3 regions of the Neomoorella thermoacetica genome follow, and region 2 is predicted to be linked to each of the others. Evidence: riboswitches for the same ligand, from Rfam matches in the RefSeq annotation. Region 2 holds a riboswitch; each other region holds the start of a gene.

What was found. Region 2 has a riboswitch for thiamine pyrophosphate ahead of thiS (sulfur carrier protein ThiS). Riboswitches for the same ligand answer to the same signal wherever they lie in the genome.
Region 1: it holds a riboswitch for thiamine pyrophosphate, as region 2 does, so the genes downstream of both, thiC (phosphomethylpyrimidine synthase ThiC) here and thiS (sulfur carrier protein ThiS) in region 2, are expected to answer to the same signal.
Region 3: it holds a riboswitch for thiamine pyrophosphate, as region 2 does, so the genes downstream of both, cytX (putative hydroxymethylpyrimidine transporter CytX) here and thiS (sulfur carrier protein ThiS) in region 2, are expected to answer to the same signal.

Annotation. Positions count from the first base shown of each region.
Region 1 is NZ_CP012369.1:1,342,626-1,344,822, forward strand. It holds gene MOTHE_RS13460 (hypothetical protein) at 1-405, opposite strand, end outside; gene MOTHE_RS13465 (LuxR C-terminal-related transcriptional regulator) at 472-765, opposite strand; TPP riboswitch at 858-960, shown strand; gene thiC (phosphomethylpyrimidine synthase ThiC) at 1,023-2,197, shown strand, end outside.
Region 2 is NZ_CP012369.1:1,589,864-1,592,060, reverse strand. It holds gene MOTHE_RS08065 (thiazole synthase) at 1-643, opposite strand, end outside; gene thiS (sulfur carrier protein ThiS) at 646-846, opposite strand; TPP riboswitch at 921-1,020, opposite strand; gene MOTHE_RS08055 (glycosyltransferase family 4 protein) at 1,181-2,197, shown strand, end outside.
Region 3 is NZ_CP012369.1:133,508-135,704, forward strand. It holds gene cytX (putative hydroxymethylpyrimidine transporter CytX) at 1-877, opposite strand, end outside; TPP riboswitch at 991-1,094, opposite strand; gene folK (2-amino-4-hydroxy-6-hydroxymethyldihydropteridine diphosphokinase) at 1,293-1,808, shown strand; gene MOTHE_RS00730 (Rossmann-like and DUF2520 domain-containing protein) at 1,966-2,197, shown strand, end outside.

The DNA.
Region 1 (2,197 bases), 250 kb from region 2:
GCTGTTGTCGCTCTGGAGGAAACGAATCTGCCGGTTATCGCTGAGTACAGCCAGGGCCGGTTTTAACCAGAAGCGGGCACCGGCACTGACGTACAGGGAGCGACATTCTCCCAGGAGAAGCAATTGCCACTGGGTAGACCTGGCTTGCCTCAGAAAGGCCTGGCCCTTTGGCGAAGGCAGGCCCTCGAGCTGGAGGATGGCTGCCTCGCCGGGGGTGAGTTCGCCTTCCAGGGCCCGCCGCGCCGAACTAAAATCCATAGGTTCTACCAGATCCATAGTTGCCCCTTCCGGGGTTATCCCCTCGGGGGTTGCCCCACCGTCAGTCCTGACGACCGGAGAAGTCCTGGCAGCCCGTAGGCCCAGGGCAGGCAAGGCAGGTGCGGCTTCGAGGAGGGCTTCTTCCATAGGGTTTCCGGCCTCCGGCCCCTGCAAGACCAGGACAGCCTGGTGGACTTCCGGTTCCAGTTCCGGTCAGAGGACATCCTTCCGTTCCTTCCAGGTTGGGCCAAGCTTGGCGGTCACCCTTTCCAGCTGTGATTTAACAGTACCCTGCTGGATGCCGAGGACGGTAGCGATCTCCCAGCGTTTCAGACCGGCCCGGGCCAGGAGGGCTATCTGCAGTTCCAGGCGTGAGAGCGTCAGGCGAGCATCGATTCTTTCTTTGACCACTTTGCCCACTCCTCCGGAAAGGTTGGCTGGCGGCGTCTGATAGTACAGCGACGTCGTTGTATGCATTCGCTGCCGATCCTGGAAGATCCTTGTCAAAAATTTGCTGCAAATAACGGTCGAAGAAAAAAACCATCTACCCGGCAGGAAACATACTGGTAAAAGGAGAATAGTTATTTATAAAAACCCAATAGTTACCCCGGGGGTGCCCTTAGGGGCTGAGAAGTGCCGCAGCACTAACCCTTGGAACCTGATCTGGGTCATACCAGCGTAGGGAAGTGGGGACCGAAGTTGCCGGAGATCACCTGCTTGCCGCAGGTGATTTTTTATACCAGGATTTAAGGAGGATGAGGTCAATGACGCAACTGGAAGCAGCCCAGGTGGGCCAGGTGACGCGGGCGATGGAACAGGTGGCGGCCCGGGAGAAGGTGCGTGTAGAGGACCTAATGGCAGAGGTAGCCGCCGGCCGGGTGGTGATACCGGTCAATAAGAATCACCATAAACTCCAGCCATGCGGTATTGGCAGGGGGTTAAGGACCAAGGTTAACGCCAACCTGGGTACCTCCACGGACTACCCGGATATCGCCGCCGAGTTGGAGAAGCTCCAGGTGGCCCTGGACGCCGGGGCTGATGCCGTCATGGATCTAAGCACCGGCGGTGACATTAACGAATGCCGGCGCCAGGTCATTGCCCGCTCGCCGGCGACCGTCGGGACTGTGCCCATTTACCAGGCTACGGTGGAGGCCCAGGAGAAATACGGCGCTCTGGTAAAAATGACCGTTGACGACCTCTTCCGGGTTATCGAAATGCAGGCTGAAGACGGTGTTGATTTTATTACCGTTCACTGCGGTGTCACCATGGAGGTAGTTGAGCGCCTGCGCCGCGAGGGCCGCCTGGCGGATATCGTCAGTCGGGGCGGATCTTTCCTGACAGGCTGGATGCTCCATAATGAACAGGAGAATCCCCTCTACGCCCATTACGACCGCCTGCTGGAGATCGCCCGGCGCTATGATGTCACCTTAAGCCTGGGCGACGGCCTGCGGCCGGGTTGCCTGGCTGACGCCACCGACCGGGCCCAGATCCAGGAGTTGATTATCCTGGGAGAGCTGGTGGATCGCGCCCGGGAAGCCGGTGTCCAGGCCATGGTGGAAGGACCCGGACACGTACCCTTAAACCAGATCCAGGCTAATATCCTCCTGGAGAAACGCCTTTGCCACGAAGCGCCCTTCTACGTCCTGGGACCCCTGGTCACTGACGTCGCGCCGGGATACGATCACCTTACTGCCGCCATCGGCGGCGCCCTGGCGGCTGCTGCCGGGGCCGATTTTATCTGCTACGTTACCCCGGCCGAACATCTGGGCCTGCCCACCCTGGCCGATGTGCGGGAAGGAGTGATCGCCGCCCGCATTGCCGGCCATGCCGCCGACCTGGCCAAAGGCCTTCCCGGGGCCTGGGAATGGGACCGGGAGATGGCCCGCGCCCGCAAGGCCCTGGACTGGCAGCGCCAAATAGAGCTGGCCCTGGACCCGGA
Region 2 (2,197 bases):
GGTCCCTGGCGGTGGCAATAGCCGTATTTACCAGCACCGCCGCTGCGCCCATCTCCATAGCCTCCATCGCCTCGGATGGTTTGCCTATGCCGGCGTCTACTATAATCGGCAGGTCGATCTCTTCTATTAAAATCCGGATCATCTCCCTGGTCTTGAGGCCCCGGTTGGAACCTATGGGAGCTCCCAGGGGCATTATGGCCGCCGCGCCGGCTTCCTTTAAGCGTTTGGCTACCATCAAATCGGGGTTCATGTAGGGAAGCACCACAAAGCCTTCCTTGGCGAGGATCTCGGTGGCTTTCACGGTCTCATAGTTGTCCGGCAGAAGGTAGCGCTGATCGGTCACCACTTCTATCTTGACCCAGTTGCCGCAGCCGGCGGCCCTGGCGATCCTGGCTATTTTTACCGCTTCCTCGGCGGTCCTGGCGCCGGAGGTGTTGGGCATCAAGACGCAGCCTGCGGGGATGAATTTGAGCTCGCTTTCCTGGGGATTGTCGAGGTCTACCCTCCTTAAGGCCACGGTGACCACCTGGGCGCCTGATTGACTCACGGCCTGTCCCATTATCTCGTGGCTGGCAAATTTGCCGGTGCCGATAAACAGCCTGCTTGTTAAGGCCTTATCGCCGATAATCAATTCATCCGCCAATTTTATCCTCCTCCAACGATTCTAATTACTTCCACCTGGTCCTGTTCTTTGATCACAAAATCAGGCCATAGCTCCCTCTTTACCACCTCGGAGTTTACGACTACTATGACGGCCCCGGGAGTTATTTTTTTAGAGTTTAGCAATTGCTCTATAGTTACGCTGGTGGGCACGTCTTCCTCCCTTCCGTTTAAAAGGACTTTCATGCACTATCCCCCTTTCTTAACAAAAATCGGAGCTCCCATCTGCCGAACTCGGTGGAAGCTCCGAATTAGTTCGCACCCAATCATCATTACTTCCCTACGGTGGCATTACCCACATCAGGTTCAAAGGGTTAGGCGTTTAGCCCTCTCAGCCTTGCGGCACCCCTGCTTATGTTTAATTTTACTATAATATTACTACCTGATTCCTGTTTTGTAAAGGTATACCCCCTGAAATATAATTGTATTTTGAAAATGCCAGTTAGTTTTTTACTCACCCCGTAGAGGGATAAAGCATAAAAATAGGAGAGCCACTAAAACTACGGGGGACTGGTCCGTTTTGGAAAGGGAGATAGCGATTTTCACCCCCAACCTGTTAGACTGGGAGGGGAAGAAACCGGTAATCGGCGGCCTGGAAAGGTATATCCGCGCCCTGGCCGAACTCCTGACAGATATGGGCTATGCGGTATCCTTTCACCAGAACGCACACCGGGATTTCCAGATTACTTACCTGGGGTGGCCGGTATACGGCTACCAGGCCGATCCCCAGCATTTAAATGTAACCATAGAGCGTATAGAGAAAAGCGTCCCCGGGAGGGTTTTATATTCCTCCATCCTGCAGCAGGTCTATTACCGCCCCGGCTCTATCTGCATCTCCCACGGCGTCTGGTGGGAACTGCCGGGATCCAGCCCTGCTCTGGCCCGGGCTGCCTATGAAAACCACGTAGCCGCCGCCCTTTTCCAGGCCAGCTTGATAATATCCTGCGACTATAATTTCCTGAATGTCGCCCGGGCCATCTATCCCGACCTGGCCGGCCGCAAGATCCAGGTGATCCCTAACTTTGTCGACCTGGAGCGTTTTTACCCTCGGGAGGGTAGCAGCAGGAAAGGGATACGCGTCCTTTACCCGCGCCGTCTGTCCCGCGAAAGGGGTTTTGACCTTTTGCAGGCAGTTATCCCGTCTTTACTGGCTGCCTACCCCGAGCTGGAGTTCCAGTTCGCCATCGACACCAATACCCCCCGCTACCTGGAGGCTTTCCACGCCTGGCGGCAGGGGGAAGCCCACAACGAGCGCCTTCTTTACTGTCATCCCGATTTTGATGCCATGCCCGGCGTTTACGCTGATGCGGACATAGTTGTCATTCCGACTATTTATTCCGAGGGCACCAGCTTCTCCTGCCTGGAGGCCATGGCCATGGGCAAAGCCATCATTGCCACCAATGTCGGCGGCCTGACCAACCTTATTATCGATAATTATAACGGCCTGCTTATCCATCCCACCGCGGAATACCTGGCCCAGGCCCTCCGCTTTTTAATCGAACACCCGCGGGAACGTGCCCGCCTGGGCAAAAACGCC
Region 3 (2,197 bases), 1.1 Mb from region 2:
GGTCCAGGCTGGAAATGGCCGCCGAGTAGACATCCATAAAGGTCGTCGTTACAGTAGAAAAGAAGATGATATAGAGGGCCGGGAGCCCCAGACCCAACCCCAGCATCATGGGTATGGGGTCGGCGCTGCCGGTTAACAGGGTGGCCCCCAGGCCCAGGATGTACATCCAGCTGCTGGCCAGGAAGTATCCCAGCCAGCTACCGGCAAAGCTGCTGCCGTTATCCCGGGCAAAACGGCTGTAATCGGCGGCAAGGGGCAGCCAGGAGAGGGGCATGGCAATTACCAGATCCGTAGCCAGGCCGAAACCCAGGGTGCCGTCGCCGGTTGTCGCCAGGAGCCGTCTTAAACCCTGCCCCTGGAAGACGACATAAGTCATGTACAGGCACAGGAGGATCAGCAGGCTGGTTACCAGTTTTTGCAGCTTGGGCCAGGAATGGCGGCCGGCCCAGGCCCAGGCAGTGGTGGCCAGGCCGATGACGATGGTCCAGAGCTGCAGGTGGGAAGAACCCAGGTAATGCTGGCCCAGACTGTCGGCGGCCCGGGCGGCGACGATGAGCATGATGGCCGTCCAGCCGATAAGCTGGAGGATGTTGAGTAACGCTCCCAGGTAAGAGCCGCGGATTCCAAAGGCCGGACGGGTGGAGACCATGGCTGGTATACCATAGTTGCTGCCAATAAGGCCCCCGGCGGCAAAAAGACTATTGCCGATCAGGTGCCCCACCAGGATGGCCAGGACACCTGCGCCGAATCCCAGGGGGGCCAGGAAACCGCCGGCCATTACCTCGGCCAGGGAGATGCCGGCCCCGGCCCATAGCAAGAAAAAGTCCAGGCCGCTCATGGTCCTTTCACCTGGGGGGATGGGGGTGATGTTATTCACGATGATCACTCCTTAAAAAAATTGGTAGCAGGGGCTGCACGCCTCGTCTTTCTACAGGCAAAAAAATTACCGGCGTAGAGCCGGCTGCTGGACGGGTCACCTCCGGGATGGGGGTGGTGCCAGCGACCGTTCCCTACGGTGGCATTACCCACATCAGGTTCCGGGGTTTGGGGCTTACCCCATCTCAGCTTAAATTAAAGCTCCCCCACGGTCGCTCCTAAATTTTATAACTATTTTAACACCTGTAATTCTCCCGAGTCAAGGCCGCCGTTAGCAGGATATGCCGGTTCAATGTCGAAAAAAATTATACATATTTCCTTTTATTACGGACCCTTTAGACCATGCAGGGTCGCAACATAATGGGGATATGCTACTGGCAGAGGGCCGCGGCAACCTGTAGAGCGGAGATGATAAAATGCCCCTCGACGAAGGCAACTGTGAGCTGGCATACCTGGGTCTGGGTTCCAACCTGGGAAACCGGGAAGAAAATCTAAAGCAGGCCGTTGCTCTCCTCGATGCCATTGTTGGCATCGAGGTTGAACGGCTCTCATCCTGGTATGAAACAGCTCCAGTGGGTAAGATTGACCAGGGATGGTTTTTAAACGGTGTTGCCCGGATCAAGACCACCATGCCAGCTCGGGAACTGCTGCGGGCCGTCATGGCGGTGGAACAACGCCTGGGACGGGTGCGGCGGGAACGCTGGGGACCGCGGACCATCGATATTGATATCCTGCTCTATGATGATATCAAGGTGACCGAACCGGACCTGGAGATACCCCATCCCCGAATGCTGGAACGGGCCTTTGTCTTGATACCCCTGGCGGAAATAGCTCCCGACCTTCTCCTGCCAGACGGCCGGCGGGCGGCGGATGCCGCCCGGGAGGGCTTCCCCGGCCAGGAAGTATTGCCGTATAAGGGTACCAGGTGCTAAAATAAAGGCGGGCGCTACCACCTGTGGAGCGCACCGGAGGCTACTTTAAATTTAATTACATCCAGGCCGCTTGGATCTCCAGGGACCGAGACGGGTGCAAGGGAATAATAGCTTCCGGCAGCCTGTCGGGAGCTTTTTTGTTTAGCTAGGAGGGGTGATGATGCGCGTCGGTATCATCGGGGCCGGAGCCGTCGGTACGGGAATGGGCCTGCTGTTGAGCCGGCGTGGTTACACCATCGCCGGCGTGTCCAGCCGGACCATGGCTTCAGCTGAACGGGCGGCAGCCAGGTTAAACTGCCCTGCCTTTGCCGACCCGGAAACCGTGGCCCGGCGATCCGAGATAGTTTTCATTACCACCACAGATCGGGCCATCGGCCCGGTGGCCACAG